Regions from separate parts of the Paenibacillus sp. F411 genome, predicted to be linked through region 4. Evidence: predicted binding sites of a transcription regulator. Region 4 holds the regulator's gene; each other region holds the start of a gene.

Region 1 (4,495 bases), on a different contig from region 4:
TTCTGCTGTCCTGGCGCTGACCGGACTCGCGATTACACTGATTCTCTTGGCCCGCAACGTGAAGGGGGCGCTGTTCATCGGCATGATCCTGACCGGTGTTATTGCCTATTTTGCCGGGATGCTGAAATTTGACGGTGTCCTGTCCGTTCCTTCGCTTCCGGAAGGACTGCTCGTGTGGAATCCGATCGCCGCGGCAGGGGATGTGATCACGCACAGCCTGTATGCTGTGGTCTTCTCGTTCCTGCTGGTAACGCTGTTTGATACGACCGGAACGGTTGTCGGTGTAGCCCAGCAAGCCGGGCTGATGAAGGATAACAAGCTGCCCCGTGCAGAACGTGCTATGCTCGCAGATTCCGTGGCCACGGTGGCCGGCTCCATGGTAGGTACGAGTCCGACGACGGCCTACATTGAATCTGCCGCAGGAGTAGGCGCTGGCGGACGAACCGGCCTGACTGCTGTCGTGGTGGCAGCGCTGTTCGGAGTTGCGGCATTCTTCGGTCCGGTAATCGGAGCGGTGTCCGGTCTGTCGGCGATCACGGCCCCTTCCCTGATTATCGTGGGCTGCCTGATGGTGGGGAATGTAAGCAGTATTCACTGGAAGGAATTCGATGAAGCTTTTCCTGCGTTCATTGTCATTCTGACAATGCCGCTGACCTCAAGTATTGCGACCGGTATTGCGCTCGGCTTCATTTCCTATCCGCTAATGAAGCTTGTGAGCGGCAAAGCGAAGGCGGTTCATCCGCTGCTGTATATTTTTGCTGTATTATTCGTGCTGCAGCTGCTGTTCGTGCCGCATTAAGTCTAAGCCTTCCACTGGCGCAAGGGGCCGCTTTCCCGGATCTTCAGATCCAGGAGAGCGGCCCCTTGTGTGCTAGTAGCTGCTATTCCATCTGCTGCCGGGGCTGGGCTAAAGTCTGAAACGGTCACGGGACCAGCCCCTCAATGTCTTCGGCAGGACTGACAATGGCTGCTTCGACAATGTCTGCCAGGGTAATCCACATATGCTGGATGCGCAGCCGCTGCAGCTGAGCATCAATGCGGGAGATGCTGCCCTCCACCTGTTGATTGCCATATTCTCCGTATACTTGGATCTGTACGGTCGCACCGCTGTGGTAGGCTTGACTCAGCTTCTCCGCAATGCGCTCGGTCTCCTGTTCGTCAAGGATCGGGCGGGTCTGCCGCTGCTTCTGCTCCTGCTTGGATAAAATGGCATCCCGATGCTCGAACAGCATCATCCGGCTGGATTGCCACAATCCGTTGCCTTCGAGCTTCTTCATTTGTAATGTCCTCCAATCTTGGCGTTTAGAAATTTAAGCTGACTGGTGTTTCTCAGGGAAGACCCAAAGTACACCGAGGCAGGCCCGAACAAATGGCGGATCCCGTCCATCGTCAGCTCCAGATGCCTCAGTCTGTCGCGGTTGCCGAACAGGGAGGGCTGGTATACTTCATCGCTTTGGAGCTCTCCGAGGGAAATCCAGATTTTTCGAACGGGTCCGCCGTCCCAGTGGGTATCGAACAGCTTCTTGGCCGCGTCATATACCTCCCGGGAAATTTGGCTCGGCTCCGGCAGCTTCAGCTGCCGGGAAAAGCCGACAGGGCGGTCAAAATCCGCACCCTGCGCGCCGGCATGCACCACGGTTCCCATATAGCCCTTGGCCCGGGCGCGTTCACAAATCAGCATGGACAGCTCGTTCAGCACCACGTCAATATCTTCCCGGGCATGGTAATCCACCGGAAGCGTGGTCTGCCGCCCGATACCCTTTTGTCCGTCAAAAGCGTCCGGGGTGACAGGGGAGTCGTCCATGCCGTTTGCGGTCCGCCACAGCACCTCACACCAGATATCGCAGTTTTTTTTCATATGGCGCTTCATTTTCCGCTTGAGCTCACCCAGAGGCGTCTGTGCCAGCTCCCCGATGGTATGGATTCCAAGGCGGGCCAGATGGCGCATCGTGCGGGAGCCGATGCCGAACATACTGTTCACGGGACGAGCCCAGAGGGCATCCAGATGCTGCTCATCCAGCTCATAAATGCCGGACTCATTCTTCTTCGCGAAGTTGTCGCAGGCCATCTTGGCCAGGATCTTGTTGCGTCCAATGCCAATGCGGGTATAAATACCGGTTTCTTCCCGGACGCGCATCTGGATATGGCGTGCCAGCTCCGCAGGCGTGCAGTTAAAGTGTGAGAGGCTTGCTGTCACATCGACAAACTGCTCGTCAATGCTGAACGGCTCCACCAGATCCGAGTAGGATTCCAGGATGCTCATAATGGCGAGCGACACGCGGATATAGGCGCTCATGCGCGGCCGGGTGACAATGACCTCCGGGCATTTCTGCTGAGCCTGCCACAGCGGCTCGGCAGTCGTTACGCCATAAGCCTTCGCAAGGGGGCAGGCGGCCAGAATGATGCCGCTGCGCCGGGAGGGATCGCCGGAGACGACCAGCGGCTTGGTGCGGTAAGCGGGATGGGAGGCCTTCTCCACAGAAGCATAAAAGGATTGGCAGTCGGCCAGAAAAATAACACGCTGCTGACGTTTACGCATGTTCTCATTCCTTCCCTTCCTTCAGACTCTTATGTAAAGGATCAGCGATTCGCCGGCATCCTGCCGGCCTTTGTATGTGTGCTCGAGGATCGTTTAATATATTATACACCGAACATACGTTCTTTATTCAAGTGGTAAATATAGTTCTGTTAGGTCTGTCATTGTCTTTGGAAGAATTTTAAGTTAAGCTATATGAAAAAATTGGTAAGGACTTCAAATGGCTAGCAAACATAAGGAGGCGACTCATAATGAACCAACAGGCATTAAACAGAGCGAAGATGCCGCAAAGTACTAACCGGATCTTGAACAGCAGGTCCATACACCACTCAAACAAACGGTTGAGCGAATTAGTCAAGCCAGGCATGCACATACTGGACGTTGGTTGCGGAAACGGAGCGATAACCTACGGCATTGCAGAACTGGTTGGCCCTGGCGGCAAAGTCGTTGGTATAGACAGCAGCGAAGCATTAATTATAGAAGCAAAGGAACGGTACCGGCATATTCCGCAGCTGTCGTTTGAGGTGAGGGATATATATCAGATGGGTTATGAGGCAGCCTTCGATGTTGTTAATGCCTCCCGTGTACTTCAATGGCTGGATCAGCCCGAGTTAGCGCTACAGCGAATGATTCGGGCAGTAAAGCTGGGAGGAAAGGTGTTGGTGCTTGATTATAATCATGAAAAGCTCCGCACAGAACCGGAGTTTCCTGCATCCATGGCGCATTTCTACCGCAGGTTTTTAGATTGGCGGAGCGATGTTGGGATGGACAATGCCATTGCAGATCAGCTGGAAGTTTATTTTAAGCAAAATGCATTAACTCAGGTGAGCGTAACGAATCAATCGGAAAAAAGCGTTAGAGGATGGGAAGGTTTTGAAACCGCAGCGGGAATTTGGGCGGAGGTTGCTGCGAGCCGGGGGCATCAGCTAGTAGAGGATCGATATTTAACAGAGGCAGAACGCTCGGCAGCGGAGCAAGATTACCGGGAATGGGTCCGCGAGCTGGCGATGGAGCATGAAATGTATTTACTCGCTGTTGAAGGGGTTAGAGCTGTTGGAGGGCTTTCTATCGAAGAGGGTTGATCTTCATTTTTACCACCTTACGCTCGCGGCGTGTTTTTCTAAACGTACGGAGGAGCGGACGAGGAAACAAAGCTTCATTATTCAGCAGATGTTGTCGGGTAGTTGAACAAAGGATTGGTTCCTTAGATGACTTGATAATAAAGATCAAATTGTTTGCGAGGGAGTAGAATAGTGTGAGAAGAACATTTGGCTTTTCTTTACTGAATTTAAAAATGTTGCTTTTTGAAAAGGTGGCGTTTGTGTGGACGGTGATTTTCCCTCTTTTTATAGCATTAGTTATGCAAAGGGGAGTATTGGATTCTACAAGCAGTAATTTGGATATGATGAAATATATGTTTTGGTTTTGGGCATTTATTATCATTAGTACGTTTTTAAATGGAATTGGATTACAATCAGCAAGGCTTAAAGAAAGTGGTTTATTGAAGACGTATACTTTAATAGCAGGCAGTAAATACCCTATCATTTTTGGGATAGTCCTGACACAAGTTGCTTTTGCTATTTTAAGTTTAATGATTTTCACAACGATCCTGACCCTTATTTATGATATCTTTTCATTTAAATTATTGATATTAATGCTGATTACAGTCTTTATATCCATGCCTTTAGCATTTGCTGCGTTTGGTATAGCGCTTTTACCTGTTCAGGTGTCCAGCGTTTCTACCCTATTAAATATTCTCATGTATCCAGTTTTTTTAATTGCTATTAATGTCGATCTGAAACATATCGGGTTTTTAGAGTTTTTCAATCCATTCACATTTATTTATGAAATCTCGTTAAATATGGGTGTGTTATTTGGATGGTTCCAGCATGAAGTTTTATATGTCCCACTATCTATCTCATTTTTATTTTTTGGTATCGTAGGTTACATATCTTCAAA
Region 2 (4,495 bases), on a different contig from region 4:
GCTCTGTGACTTGATTCTTATAAATCAAATCAATCTGCTGTTGGGTTTCATCGATTCGTTTCTCTTTGTTCGCCACTTGCTCTTCTTTACGTTCCAAAGATTCTAATTTTTTATCCAGCGACTCTTCCTTTTGCAACAATCTCCGTTCCTGCCGCTGTATTTCATTGCGGCGCTCGCGGGTGTCTTTTTCAGCTTCGGCTCGAATCTTGTGCACTTCATCTTTCGCTTCGAGAACCGTTTCTTTCTTCAGCGCTTCCGCTTCCTTCTTCGCATCTTCGACGATCTGGACGGCGGCATGTTCCGCACTGGAAATTTTAGCTTCTGCAAGGGATTTGCGAATAAAATAACCGAACCCAAAGAATATAGCGGCTACCAAGAGAACGAGGATCCAGCCCCATACTGGCATCTGCATCTGTGTCACCTCCTCGTTGGTTCCTCCAAGGCATTCCTTGGGAATGTGCAGTTGTCAAAACACCTTAACTTCATTCATAAAATTGCGGCAGAAGCCTCTGCCGTCCACGCAGCACACGGACGTACCACCGTGCATAGCCTGCCTTGCGGCAGCATTGCACTTCACTATGAATTGGTTGAATATGAATCTTTCATAAAAGTCGCTTTTTGGGAAGGAAAAAGGCTTTATGAATGATAACGATTCACTATTTATTTTAGTATTTAGGAAAAGATATTGTCAAGGGAAAGCACAGGGAAACCTCCAGCTGCCCGAACGGCTGCTCAATGAAAGGACTCGTCCTCCAGTTCTTCATCCTGTCCTTCCTCCTGCACCAGCCGATTCACGGTCTTGCGCACCTGGTCGCCCGTGAAGCCCCGGCGCATCAGAAAGGCTCCAGTCTTCCGTTTGCGCTCAAAGATCTCCCCTTTACTCTGCTGCCACTTCTTTCGTCCGATGATATAGCAGCTCTCCAGCTCTGCTTCTTCATCCACTTCATCCAGGGCCTCCGTAATGATCTCGCTGTCAATGCCCTTTTGTTTTAACTCCTGCTTTACCCACATTTTGCCCTTCTTGTGACCGGATATCCGCTGCTCGGCCCACTGCTTTGCATACCAGGCATCATCAATGAGACCTTCCTGGCTTAGCCGCTGCAGTGATTTCTGAATGGCATCCTCGGTCATTCCTTTCTGCATCAGCCGCTGCTGAATCTCCTTCGCCGTTCTCGGCTTTCGTTCCAGAAATTTTAATGATTCCACATAGGCACGCTGTTCTTCGTCAGCCATTACGATGTCCAATAGCTCTGCTTTATGGAAGACAGCATCCTTCGTCATCACATACTTGATCATCACGTCCTCATGCACAGACATACTATACGGTCCAAACCATATAAGATAGCGATGTCTTGGCTTGCGAAGAGCTTCTACAGCTGTAATGATTAGGTCCTCTCCCTCTGGAAAATCCGATAAATCCGTTCCTTCCAGCTGTTGTTCCTGTTGATAACGATGCATGAGTCCTCTCCTTCCAGCTTTGCTGTACCATGACTCCACGTTACAGATGAAAAAAAACACCGTGTTCTTCAACACGGTGCGGGATTTTCACACGATCTACCATGAAAAGGAGATCAATTATTCTGCCTTGAACAATTCCTGTTCTTCCATATCTTCCTGTGCTTTCTCGCTATCGCTCTGCACGGGAACATTCGTTGTCAGGTTACTGGCCTCACGAATCTTGTTCTCGATCACTTCAGCAATTTCCGGGTGCTCCTTCAGGAACTGCTTCGCATTCTCCCGGCCCTGTCCCAAACGATCACCGGAGAAGGAGTACCATGCACCGCTCTTGTCCACAATGTCCAGTTCCGTGCCAATATCAATGAGGCTGCCCTCTCTGGAAATACCTTCACCGTACATAATATCCAGCTCCGCTTGCTTGAACGGAGGCGCTACCTTGTTCTTGACTACCTTGACACGGGTACGGTTACCCACCACGTCGTTGCCCATCTTGATGCTCTCAATCCGGCGCACGTCCAGACGTACCGTAGAGTAAAACTTCAGAGCTCGTCCGCCCGGCGTCGTTTCCGGGTTACCGAACATGACGCCAACTTTCTCGCGCAGCTGGTTGATAAAGATTGCAATGGTCTTGGATTTGCTGATAGCACCCGAAAGCTTACGCAGAGCCTGTGACATCAGACGCGCCTGCAGACCCACGTGGGAATCACCCATATCGCCTTCGATTTCCGCTTTCGGCACCAGTGCTGCTACAGAGTCAATGACAATAATGTCAACCGCCCCACTGCGAACCAGTGCTTCGGCAATTTCCAAAGCCTGTTCTCCCGTATCCGGCTGGGAAAGCAGCAGTTCGTCAATGTTAACGCCCAGTTTGTTTGCATAAGATGGATCCAGCGCATGCTCCGCATCAATGAATGCAGCCTGTCCGCCCACCTTCTGAACCTCAGCGATGGCGTGCAGTGCCACTGTTGTCTTACCCGAGGATTCCGGTCCGTATACCTCAACAATACGGCCTCTTGGAAGTCCGCCTGTACCTAAAGCTATATCTAACGCCAAGGAGCCGCTTGGCACGATTTCAACTTGCATATGAGTAGACTCACCGAGTTTCATGATGGAGCCTTTACCGAACTGTTTCTCAATCTGGCGGAGCGCCATATCCAGCGCAGCACGACGATCTGACAATTCATCCACAACCCTTCAAATGTTGATAACATAATAATACCTTGTTTTGATACGTTTGCCAAGCTTTTTTTCGAACATACATTCGTTTTTTTGTGTGCCGCTGTTTACCCCCTCAAGGAGCCCCGGCACGTGACAAAAAAATAAGAACCGCGGCTTTCCTCTATAGAATGCCACGGTTCTTCCGTATCTCCATTATACCTGTCTGAGGAGAATGCGGCAAGTAAAATGTTAAAATTTTACTGCTCGGTTGCTTTCAAGCGTCTCCACAAACGATACAGCAATGCTTTGGTCGCCCGAACCCGAATCGTCTCCCGATTTCCCTTGATGTGCAGCTCGTGAACCTCTGTCTTCTTACCGCGCTCGGCAATTCCGATATATACAAGCCCGATCGGCTTGCGCTCCGCATATCCCGGACCAGCCACCCCTGTGATCGACAAACCGAAATCACTATCTGTAATCATTCGGATTTGCTCACAGAGCACCTCGGCCGTTTCTGCTGAGACCGCTCCTGCCGCGTTCTCCCCTTCCAGCAAATGTAACGGTACGTTTACCAGCTTATGCTTCATTTCGTTCGTGTAGCAGACCACACCTCCGCGCAGCATTGTGGCACTTCCCGGAATGGACGTCAGCGTTTCCATAACGAGCCCCCCGGTGCAGCTTTCGGCAGCGCTCAGTGTCAGGCCCTGATCGGCCATCAGGTCTACGATCACCTGCTCGATCGGCACATCCTGGCTGGCATACATGTGATCCGGCACGATAGCTTCAATCTCAGCCTGCAGCTGATCCAGCTTCTCCATCGCCTTCAATTCACTGTCTGCTTTCGTGGAAATACGAACCGTAACCTCTCCATCTTTGGCGTATAACGCAATCGTAGGGTCACTCTGGGCCGTAATCAGGTCTGTAAGACGGTCATCCAATGCCGACTCTCCAATGCCGGCGAATTTCAGCATCTTGGAGTAAATAGGCAGCTCATCGGTCAGAACATGCTGCAACAGCCACGGCTTGACCTCCTGTTGAAACATGGGGATCAGCTCTTTGGGTGGTCCCGGCAGCATTATATAATGTCTGCCATCTTTAGACACCGCATTGCCTACTGCAAGCCCGGTTTCATTGTCCAGCGGGGTACCGCCGTCAATGGCCAGTGCTTGGCGCTTGTTGTTCTCCGTCATCGGCTTGCTGCGATCCTGAAAAAAGCGCTCCAGCTTATCCAGCGCAAGACGGTCATAGTGAAGCTTCGTGCCCAAGTATTCGGCCACCGCTTCCTTCGTCAAGTCATCCTGGGTCGGACCCAGTCCACCGGAGAGAATGACAATATCGGCTCTCGCGCTGGATAGCTGCAGCGCTTCCTTCAGACGTGACAGGTTGTCGCCCACAACAGTCTGATAATACACATCGATTCCCATTCCAGCCAGCTCTCTGGATAAAAATTGTGCGTTCGTGTTCACGATCTGCCCCAGCAGCAGCTCTGTACCTACAGCAATAATTTCAGCCTTCATAGCTCCCAGCCTCTCTGTATGTCGTGATCTCAAATTTTATAGCTATACGATGGGCACTTTATGGAAGAAAAAAGCAATAGGATTTCTCCTATTGCTATGACGCGCCAACACCGCGCAAAAGATGCTTGTTCTTTACAAAGTATTCGACTCCGGAGTAAATCGTTATGATCGCTGCAGCCCAGATGGCAATGCGATCAAACGGAATTCCGACAAATACGAACGGAAAATTGTTGATCAACAGCGCCGAGATCGCCACAATCTGAACAATCGTCTTCAGCTTTCCAGAATTTCCTGCAGCTACTACTGCGCCGTCCAGCAAAGCAATCTGCCTCAGGCCTGTAACCGCAAACTCCCGGCTGATG
Region 3 (4,495 bases), on a different contig from region 4:
AGTGGTTACAGTGGACTGAACATAACCCGAGCGATCCGCAGCTCGACTGAAACTTTTTTCTTCAAGCAAAGCAATAAACGCCAGAAAAAAAACGACCTTCTAGTAAATCTATCACATCGATCACCTTTCTATATTTCAATTCGAAATAGCAGATATTCAATTTATTCGTTAGTAAAATATATGCTTTTATTATACGATTACTTTAATAAATGAAGATTAGTTATCATCAGCAAATCGTTGGAGATGTCGAAGTTTTTTATCGCGAAGCCGGCCCTAAAGACGGTCAAGTTATTTTATTATTACACGGGTTTCCATCTTCAAGTCATATGTTTCGCGACCTAATTCCCAAACTGGCAGAACAATACCGTGTCATTGCCCCTGATCTCCCTGGATTCGGTCATACAATAACTCCGCCCCGCAGTCAATTTAACTTCACATTTAACAGTCTGTTCCAAGTTATTGAAGGTTTTACTGAAGCTTTAGGTCTCAAACAGTATGTACTTTATGTGTTTGATTACGGTGCGCCTGTTGGTTATCGTTTGGCAGTGGCTCACCCGGAAAGAGTTCAAGCAATTATTAGTCAGAATGGTAACGCTTATACTGAGGGATTTAGTGACGCGTGGGGATCCTGGGAGACGTATTGGCACTCTCCGACACCTGAAAATCGTGAAGCATGTCGCAATTCCTTGACCCCTGAGACCATACGTAACTTTCAGTATCTACATGGAGCTGAGGCCAGCCTTGTTTCACCAGACGGGTATTCCTTGGATATTGCTTTCATGTCGCGCCCAGAAGCTGAAGAAATCCAACTGGACTTGATTCTTGATTATAGAACCAATGTGGATATTTATCCTTACTTTCAGGCTTATTTCCGTAAGTATCAACCTAAACTTTTAGCTGTATGGGGTAAAAATGATCCTGCCTTCCTCGCTGCTGGAGCTGAGGCTTATAAGCGTGATATTCCATCTGCGGAAGTCCATTTACTTGATACTGGGCATTTTGCTCTCGAAACACATGCTAAAGAGATCAGTGAGCTAATTCAACAATTCTTAAAAAAATGTTAATAACAAACTAAAAGGCTGACGACCGAGACATAGTGTCGGAGCATGTTCCAGCTATTTAGGGACCTGCTTCCGACATTTTTTGTTCCTACTTGGTGTGTAGCTCAAAGTGCATTTCACAATTTCTCGCTAGGTGATCGAATCAAACCTGGAAAATCACTCAGCACTTTCCTCTTGTGCTCAAGCCATTATCCACGACAGCAAACATCTATGCACTTCTAGATCACAGTTCAAATGTTTCATCTGTACAGGTCATGAGCAGCACCTTGCAAATCCCAATTATGCAAAAAGCTCCTGAATCGTCGCAAGGACAATTCCAAGAGCTCGTTAATTGTTAAGGTGATGCGGTCGAGAGGACTCGAACCTCCACGGGGGTTAGCCCACACGGACCTGAACCGTGCGCGTCTGCCAATTCCGCCACGACCGCAAATTGTGTTTGTGTCACCATCATGATCCATATCGCGGCGACAAGATATATCTTATCATGCTAGCTATATCGTGTCAACACCTTTTAAAAGCTTGATTAAATCTCAGACTTTCGGTTAAAATAAGAACATAAGTTCGTACTTTAATCCTACATTTGAGGTGATCGTCATGGCTGTATCGGGAATGAGTACTGAAGACCGTTCACTGATCAGGAGCTATATGCTGCTTCGATTCACGCACCGCGTGTTTGAACGGGACTGCCGGATTATTCAGGAGAGCGGCGTCTTTAAGACCCCCGAGCTTTATGTGGAGCTCGTCGGCAATGGCGCCAAGAAGACCGCTCTAATGCTAAAGGAAATCAAGCTCCAATTTGCTACCCGTACAATCAAGATCATCGAAATCACCCGAAGTGCTGACGGTGTTCAGGCCCGTTATGCTTGCCGGGGATATATCGGTACTCTTCAAATTCTGTGGCCCTGTTTCCAGCAGGAGGTCATGTCCCGCATGCGGGCTTACCTTGGCCTGCATCTTCCTGAAGCGCCGCAGGCGGAAGCCGAAATTTCTGCTGCGCCTGCCTGTCCCTTGCCTTGAAGTGCATTAGCATATAGATATACGTAAAGAACCGCCTGACAGGCAGCAGGGCTGCAATACAGACGGTTCCTTGGCGTGCTTGCACCTTGAGAAGATTGGTCACTCTGCGCTATTGCAGATTGGCCTGAACTCTCATCAAGCCCTGTGACATAGCATGTCCTGCACTGGCAGCCGAGGCCACGGCAGCAGCCTCCATAATCTGGGCATCACTAGCCCCTTTCGACCTTGCCTCTTCCATATGGTAATACGTACAAAGCTCGTTGTTCGCGAACATGGCGATCCCCAGCGCGATCAGCTGCTTTGTTTTTTCATCCAGCTCCCCATCCTGAAAGCAGACCCCGGTGAAGTGATGATAAGACTCTGCAATGGCCGGCATGGCTGTTTTCAGATTGTGGATTTCATGTTTGTAGGCATTGACCTTATCACTGTGAAATTCCATCGATTTATTCCACCTCACTGTAGCTTAACTTCTCCCGTCTAGGTTGTCCCGATGGCAGAAATCTATGCTAGGCATCCAGTGGACTAATGCGCGGTTCGCTATGAAGCTGATAGCTGTAGCCGCGGCTAAGCTTGACCACCCGGCGGTTCCTGCGGCGGATAATAACATGCTCTTCATCCCAGGCGACTACAATCCCGCTCACATCATTGCTTTCCAGACCATCTCGAACGACACGCACTCGTTCCCCGGACAAACGCAGCTCATTTAACTGCTCGTCGTTAATCATACAGGCCCTCCTTTCTCATGATTAAAAAGGCCCCCGCAGGATGAATGTCATCCCGCAGGCAGCCTTCAACAATAAAGCATCATATGGAAACATCAGCCTTGTGCGGAGCATTCACTCACGCACGCACATACGCCTTAGCGCTGAGCAGGCTCGATGCTGTCATTCTTCTCAAACCAGAAATCAAGGACTGTGGATGACATAACCCGCTTCTCTACATATTCCACCTGCTGCTCTGTAAACTGCTCTCTCCAGTTATAAGAAAGCTCTTCACACATGCCAGCAATCGTCAGAAGCTCAGACCAGGCTACATAACGCTTATACCAAAAGAACTGAGGATGTTCGATCATATAGGGATAAAGGTCATCGAATTCGGTGTGCTTGCAATCCAGCGCCCGTTCAAAGTGAACCTTCGCTCCGCTCAGCTTCTCGATCAAGTAAGTTTCAGTTACCGGCTCTTTCCCCATGTTGTTGCCTCCTCTCTCTTTCCTGCTCCTACATTATAAAATAAAAACCCCGCACAGGAAAGGCATAGTTGCTATTTTAGGCACAGGTTTCACAAAATTTCCATAAAGTTTATTCATCCACGAAGGTGATTCTGCCGCCTTCCAGCGACTTGATCTGAAGCAGCGGCTCCACTTGAATGCCCTGCTCTCTCAGGGTTCTCGCCCCTGCCTGAAAGCTCTTCTCGATGACAACGCCCAATCCGACCAGCTCTGCTCCTGCCCGCTCAATAATCTTGATCAGGCCGCGGGCGGCATCCCCATTCGCGATAATATCATCAATAAATAATACCCTGTCTTCTTTACTAATAAACTGGCGGGACATCATAATGTCTGTCACAATGCCTTTCGTGAAGGAAGGCACTCGTTCGCACAGCGCATCGGGGTCCGCCAGCAGCGTCTTCTTCCGCCGGGCAAACACCATGGGCACTTCCAACGCAAGCGCTGCTGCAAAGGCAACGGAGATTCCGGAGGACTCCAAGGTCACAACCCGGGTCACACCCTGATCCCGAAACCGGGCAGCAAAAGCCTTACCCATCTCCATAATCAGGGAAGGATCCACCTGATGCGTCAATAATGCGTCCAGCTTAATCACCTGATCTGATAATACGACAGCTTCCTGTAGAACCCGCTGCTTCAACCACTCCATATCCTGACCTCCCACGCCAATAACCTTTGTCGTAAAATTACCACATTTCAAGAGCATCCGGCAAGTCTGTAAATCCCGATAGCCTGCTGAGCCCTCCATAGTCATGTCCTGCCGGGGACGGGCATACCCTGTACTAAAGCTGTATTGACAGGAAACGGAGGGCTGGCAACGTGAACAAACAGGTGCGTGTGCTTCAAATCGCTTTTACATATATCGGAACCATCGTCGGAGCAGGCTTTGCCACAGGACGGGAGATTCTTCAGTTCTTTACGCAGTACGGCTATCTCGCCGTCTTTACGATCCTTCTGTCGACCGTATTGTTTATCTTTCTCGGCTCCAAAATGATGACCCTCTCCAGAGCCATCGGAGCCGCCTCTTATGAGGACCTTAACCGGCATTTGTTCGGAGAGCGCTTCGGAAGCATGATCAGTCTGATCATGCTCATCATCCTCATTGGCGTGAACAGCATCATGCTTGCGGGTGCAGGCTCTGTGTTTATGGAGAACCTTCACTTCCATTACCAGACCGGACTGCTCATCACCA
Region 4 (4,495 bases):
GATTTGCGGTAGCCTGGCGCCAGCTCCTGCAGCCGGCGAAACTCTGGCTGTTCCCCTGCCGTGAAGTTCGCCCACAAGCCTTCGTAAGGATTAATGCCGATCATTTGAGTAAAAGCAAATGTATCATAGGTTTCATAAAGCTTACGAGCTTCTTCACGAACAGCTGCAAGCAGCTCCCCGGCATTAATGGAGACAGCGTCGGCAGCCGCTTTGCAGGTAGCTGTAAAGGCCTCTTCTACACTTCGCTCATCCCATAGCAGGGTATCATCCAAATCAAACAACACAGCAGCAGTAGACATGTCCCTCTCCCCTTCAATCTTCTGTAATTTGTCGGTTACTTCCGCTCCACCGCAATTTGGTGCATGCTGGCGAATTCCTCCAGCCTTTTCCCCATAGCATCCGTATCATATCGGTTAATCAGACGGGAAAACACCCAATTGCCGCCCTTTGCTGACGTCTCAATAACGACAGAGCCGTTCAAAAGCCGAATCTTGCTAATTTCGGAAGGTGATAGCTTCCGTTCGCGATTGAATTTGAACGTTGACAGCGTATTTCGGCCAACCTTCAAGAACGGCTTTCTCAAAAAAATCATGATCGCAAGCAGCACATACAGACTAACTCCTACCCAGTTCAGAACGTCGCTTGCTCCAGCCGCGCTCGCTGTAGCTCTGCCCAACAAAGCGTACAGACCTGCCAGGGCCAGAAGCACAATCGGCAGTACATATTTACGACCCTTAAAAATGTGTCCATCAGCCGCTGTACCGTTACCGCCAATAGAGGTCTGGCCCTGCTTCTTACGCTGTTTATTGACCTGGGCCAGGTTCTTGCTTACTTTTCTTTCCCATGAACGAGACATGTCCTTACCCCTTTATTCATGTTTATTTAAAAAGCAGACTTAATGCTTTAAGCCTTTCCCTTTACCGGGCTCTTCATCAACAAATTCAATGGAATCCAGCTGCTGCCGGAAATTTCTTCTTATATTATTGAGATAGATTTCACGAAGCTCAGCACGCTCCTGCTGCTCCTGCTCCGTTAACCCCTCCGTCTTATTCTTTCTCGCGAGAACGTTAATACGCTCCACCAATGCATCAATGTCCATCTGAATACCTCCACTTATATGTTCATTTCTAACTGTGACATGAGAAAAAGAGCTTGTCAAGAAAGCGGCCTTGACCAAGCTCTTTATTATGAAAGAGTCAGATATATTATATCATCATCTGTGAAGAAACAGATACGTCATTTTAAATAATGCAGATCAAGGGGAATGAGTATAAGATAAGCCTATTTCCTATGACAGTTTAGTAGAGGGGTAAACTCAGAACCTCTCCGAATTTAATATCATGGCTATTCAGTCCGTTAAACTTCGCAATGGTATGAATATAGTCACGGATGTCCATGGAATCCGGCTTGTGACTAGCTGCAATGCTCCATAAGGTGTCACCTGACTGCACAACGATCTCCCTCACCTCAGCAGGTTCCTCTTCCCCGTTTGCAAATACAGTCAATGCGCTGCTAAAGCCCAGAAAGAACACGAACAGAATGCCTAACAGCTTGTTGCGGTTTAAAGACATTATGTAATTCAAAGCTTGAGATAAGGACTTCCTCCCCTGTGCACTAGCTTGCGGCTGCGCCGGGTGGTCATAAATACTCCGATAAGTACTATATTTCAGCATGTCGATCATCTCCCAAACAAATGTTCTGTTTGAATCTACTATAACAAGAACACTTGTTTGTTTCAAGCGTTTTTTACGAACAATTGTTCCGAGAAAAATTATTTAGAACTAATGTTTGTACGAACGGTAGTTCTATGTTATACTTTTACCAAACGTTACATAAATGGGGTTGATAAGGAATGTCGAAGATATCCAGCCGCCAATTGGCCATATTGGAATTTATCCGTACAGAAGTACGCAGTAAAGGGTATCCGCCTTCAGTTCGTGAGATTGGCGAAGCCGTCGGACTGGCCTCCAGCTCTACGGTACACGGTCATTTAGACCGTCTGGAGAAGAAGGGCCTGATTCGCCGAGACCCTACTAAGCCTAGAGCGATTGAACTGCTGGGCCAGGAAGAGTCAGAGAGCAGCAATCTTTTCACGCATACGATTTCCAGAGTGCCTGTAGTCGGTAAGGTTACCGCCGGCGTTCCGATCACCGCTACGGAGAATATTGAAGATTACTTCCCGCTGCCTCAGCATTTTGTTGGCGATGACAAGATTTTCATGCTTTCCGTCGCTGGCGACAGTATGGTTGAGGCCGGAATCATCAATGGAGATTACGTGATCGTAAGACAGCAGCAGACCGCGGACAATGGAGATATTGTCGTCGCCATGACCGAAGAGGACGAAGCTACAGTCAAGACCTTCTATAAGGAAAAGGATCATATCCGTCTTCAGCCAGAGAACTCGGCGTACGAGCCGCTTCGCTTGAATCATGTGTCGATTTTAGGTAAAGTAGTAGGCATTTTTAGAGATATTCATTAGGAATATTCACCATCTAATTAAGAGAAGATGACCTCTGTACTTTGTGCAGGGTTATCTTTTTTGTTGTTGCTTCCGATATAAAAAAGCTGCCACTGTATCATAAAATTATAAAACATAAATTTTGGAGTTTAGAAATTCTTTAGATAAGACTGAATGGCTCTTGTAGCTTTTTTTGTTATTTCGCTATCTATTTTAGCCTCTGCATTCTGGTGGACAATAATTATCAAGTTTTTATAGCTAAAAGTTAAAATATCTGTTTTTTGAGATAGGTTCTGATCAATGTCAGATAGACCTTTAGTTTTACTATATTCAATAATGTCGTTTCCTATAAAATTTTTAGTGTAGGCAAACTTTATAATTACTTGCTTAGTGGTATCTTCATCTTCAAAAATTAGCATTCTTTGAGTTGTTCGTATTGGTGTGTTATTTTCTATCTTTCCTTCCAAAGATAAAATCTCTCGTGTGTTAAACGATAAATCCTTATCGACTATTACTAACTCCTCTTCAAAAGTTCCGTTTTTTAAGTCAAATCCTTCAATTTTTAAAGTTTTAGCAGAATCAAAAAATAGTTTGTCAAAATTTTCATACGTTATCACTTGATTTGATAATGCATTGTTATCTGGTACAGGTTTATTAACTTCATGAGTATCCTTCGTAACTTCAACCTCCCCCTTACAACCCATAATGAATAATAGCGTCGTAATTAATATAAGCAAAACACGTAACTTTCTCATCATCTCTCCTCCTAGAAAACAATTTTTCTATTTGTATTCTTCTATCCTATGATTGCACATCATATTAAGGAAGACATTATGTAATGTCCCAAATTCACACTGTTTCCCGTGCCTTACTTTGATGCACAAGGATGAACAGATACGCCAAGTCGCAGAGGTTTCGTTAAACTAACAACCATCCAATTTGATGAGAACACAATGCGGAAAAAGGTGTCTAAACTACTGTCACGCTGGGCTTCAATTCTGCGAAAACGACCTACAAGATGGCAAAAGCCGATCCCTAAAAAAGCTCCGTTTCACGAGGAAAGCATGCCAGCGCTAAAAAACAAATGGTGGACGGGCGTATCGATCATCTGCAATTTGAGAATGAGTCAATAATTCCTACTTACCTGACCGCCTTACAATACAACTGGTGTCCCTTGAAGCAAACCACGGCTGACTGTCTTAAGTTTTTTGCCCGAGTACATTCCTGAGTTGAACCCTGATGAAGGTTTGTAGAAGTACTTAAAACAGGACGTCGTTCACTGTGTATTATTCAGTTAATTCTACCACATATATACTAGCTCTTTATGAGGAAGATAAATTTTCCATCTATCAGATTATTTGGATCACTTGCTTGTTTGGATTTAAATTTTATAGTTCGGTTTTGAGCCTAAATATCGTTTTTATATTTAATTATTGGAAATCCCCGTTTACTCTCAAACATGTATAAGAACGCTTAGGTCACGGAAGGATGAAAATCACATCTACTGCGTACGCTCACGTGTCTAAAAAACTTGAGGCTACGAATATGTATAAGTACGAGTGTCACATTAAAAACATTTTCGAGTAATTTGTGGGTGAATTGTGGGTGTTCAAATATATTCCTTATACCGATTCGTGTTGCCCCCCAAAACAAAAACCCCTCACGCCATACGGCGCAAGGGATTCCTCTTTTAGTACATGGTCATGTATTGATCGCGTTCCCATCCGTGAACCTGTGTGCGGTACATATCCCACTCGATTTCTTTCAGTTCGTAGAAATGGGACAGGGCGTGCTCACCCAATGCTTCGCAGATCGTTTCATTGCGAATCAATTCGTTCAGCGCTTCCTTCAGGTTAGAAGGCAAGCTAGGGATTCCTTCTTCGATACGCTCTTCTTCCGTCATCACATAGATGTTACGGTCGATAGGCGCTGGCAAAGGAAGCTTACGCTTAATGCCGTCCAGACCAGCCTTCAGCATAACAGCCAGAGCCAGGTAAGGATTCGCTGCCGGATCCGGATTACGAGCCTCAACACGCG

What was found. The regulator LexA, encoded in region 4, represses DNA repair genes until DNA is damaged. The targets are predictions, from matches to a motif close to CGAACATATGTTCG.
Region 1: the regulator LexA is predicted to act here: its motif matches at 2,649-2,662, upstream of JJQ72_RS13500 (DNA polymerase IV).
Region 2: the regulator LexA is predicted to act here: its motif matches at 2,709-2,722, upstream of recA (recombinase RecA).
Region 3: the regulator LexA is predicted to act here: its motif matches at 1,612-1,625, upstream of JJQ72_RS01220 (YhjD family protein).

What each region holds. Positions count from the first base shown of each region.
Region 1 covers NZ_JAGFIP010000012.1:119,049-123,543, forward strand. Annotated here, with positions in the region: gene JJQ72_RS13490 (NCS2 family permease) at 1-799, shown strand, start outside; gene JJQ72_RS13495 (YolD-like family protein) at 924-1,277, opposite strand; gene JJQ72_RS13500 (DNA polymerase IV) at 1,274-2,539, opposite strand; gene JJQ72_RS13505 (class I SAM-dependent methyltransferase) at 2,788-3,618, shown strand; gene JJQ72_RS13510 (hypothetical protein) at 3,792-4,495, shown strand, end outside.
Region 2 covers NZ_JAGFIP010000007.1:28,732-33,226, reverse strand. Annotated here, with positions in the region: gene rny (ribonuclease Y) at 1-406, opposite strand, end outside; gene JJQ72_RS09240 (regulatory protein RecX) at 733-1,458, opposite strand; gene recA (recombinase RecA) at 1,576-2,637, opposite strand; gene JJQ72_RS09230 (competence/damage-inducible protein A) at 2,874-4,133, opposite strand; gene pgsA (CDP-diacylglycerol--glycerol-3-phosphate 3-phosphatidyltransferase) at 4,228-4,495, opposite strand, start outside.
Region 3 covers NZ_JAGFIP010000001.1:267,932-272,426, reverse strand. Annotated here, with positions in the region: gene JJQ72_RS01235 (LysR family transcriptional regulator) at 1-69, opposite strand, end outside; gene JJQ72_RS01230 (alpha/beta fold hydrolase) at 210-1,064, shown strand; tRNA gene JJQ72_RS01225 (tRNA-Leu) at 1,405-1,488, opposite strand; gene JJQ72_RS01220 (YhjD family protein) at 1,656-2,078, shown strand; gene JJQ72_RS01215 (carboxymuconolactone decarboxylase family protein) at 2,188-2,517, opposite strand; gene JJQ72_RS01210 (hypothetical protein) at 2,585-2,803, opposite strand; gene JJQ72_RS01205 (hypothetical protein) at 2,938-3,267, opposite strand; gene JJQ72_RS01200 (xanthine phosphoribosyltransferase) at 3,377-3,952, opposite strand; gene JJQ72_RS01195 (YkvI family membrane protein) at 4,123-4,495, shown strand, end outside.
Region 4 covers NZ_JAGFIP010000002.1:232,824-237,318, forward strand. Annotated here, with positions in the region: gene JJQ72_RS03505 (HAD family hydrolase) at 1-299, opposite strand, end outside; gene JJQ72_RS03510 (hypothetical protein) at 335-856, opposite strand; gene JJQ72_RS03515 (DUF896 domain-containing protein) at 896-1,099, opposite strand; gene JJQ72_RS03520 (LysM peptidoglycan-binding domain-containing protein) at 1,299-1,673, opposite strand; gene lexA (transcriptional repressor LexA) at 1,853-2,479, shown strand; gene JJQ72_RS03530 (hypothetical protein) at 2,608-3,216, opposite strand; gene glnA (type I glutamate--ammonia ligase) at 4,149-4,495, opposite strand, start outside.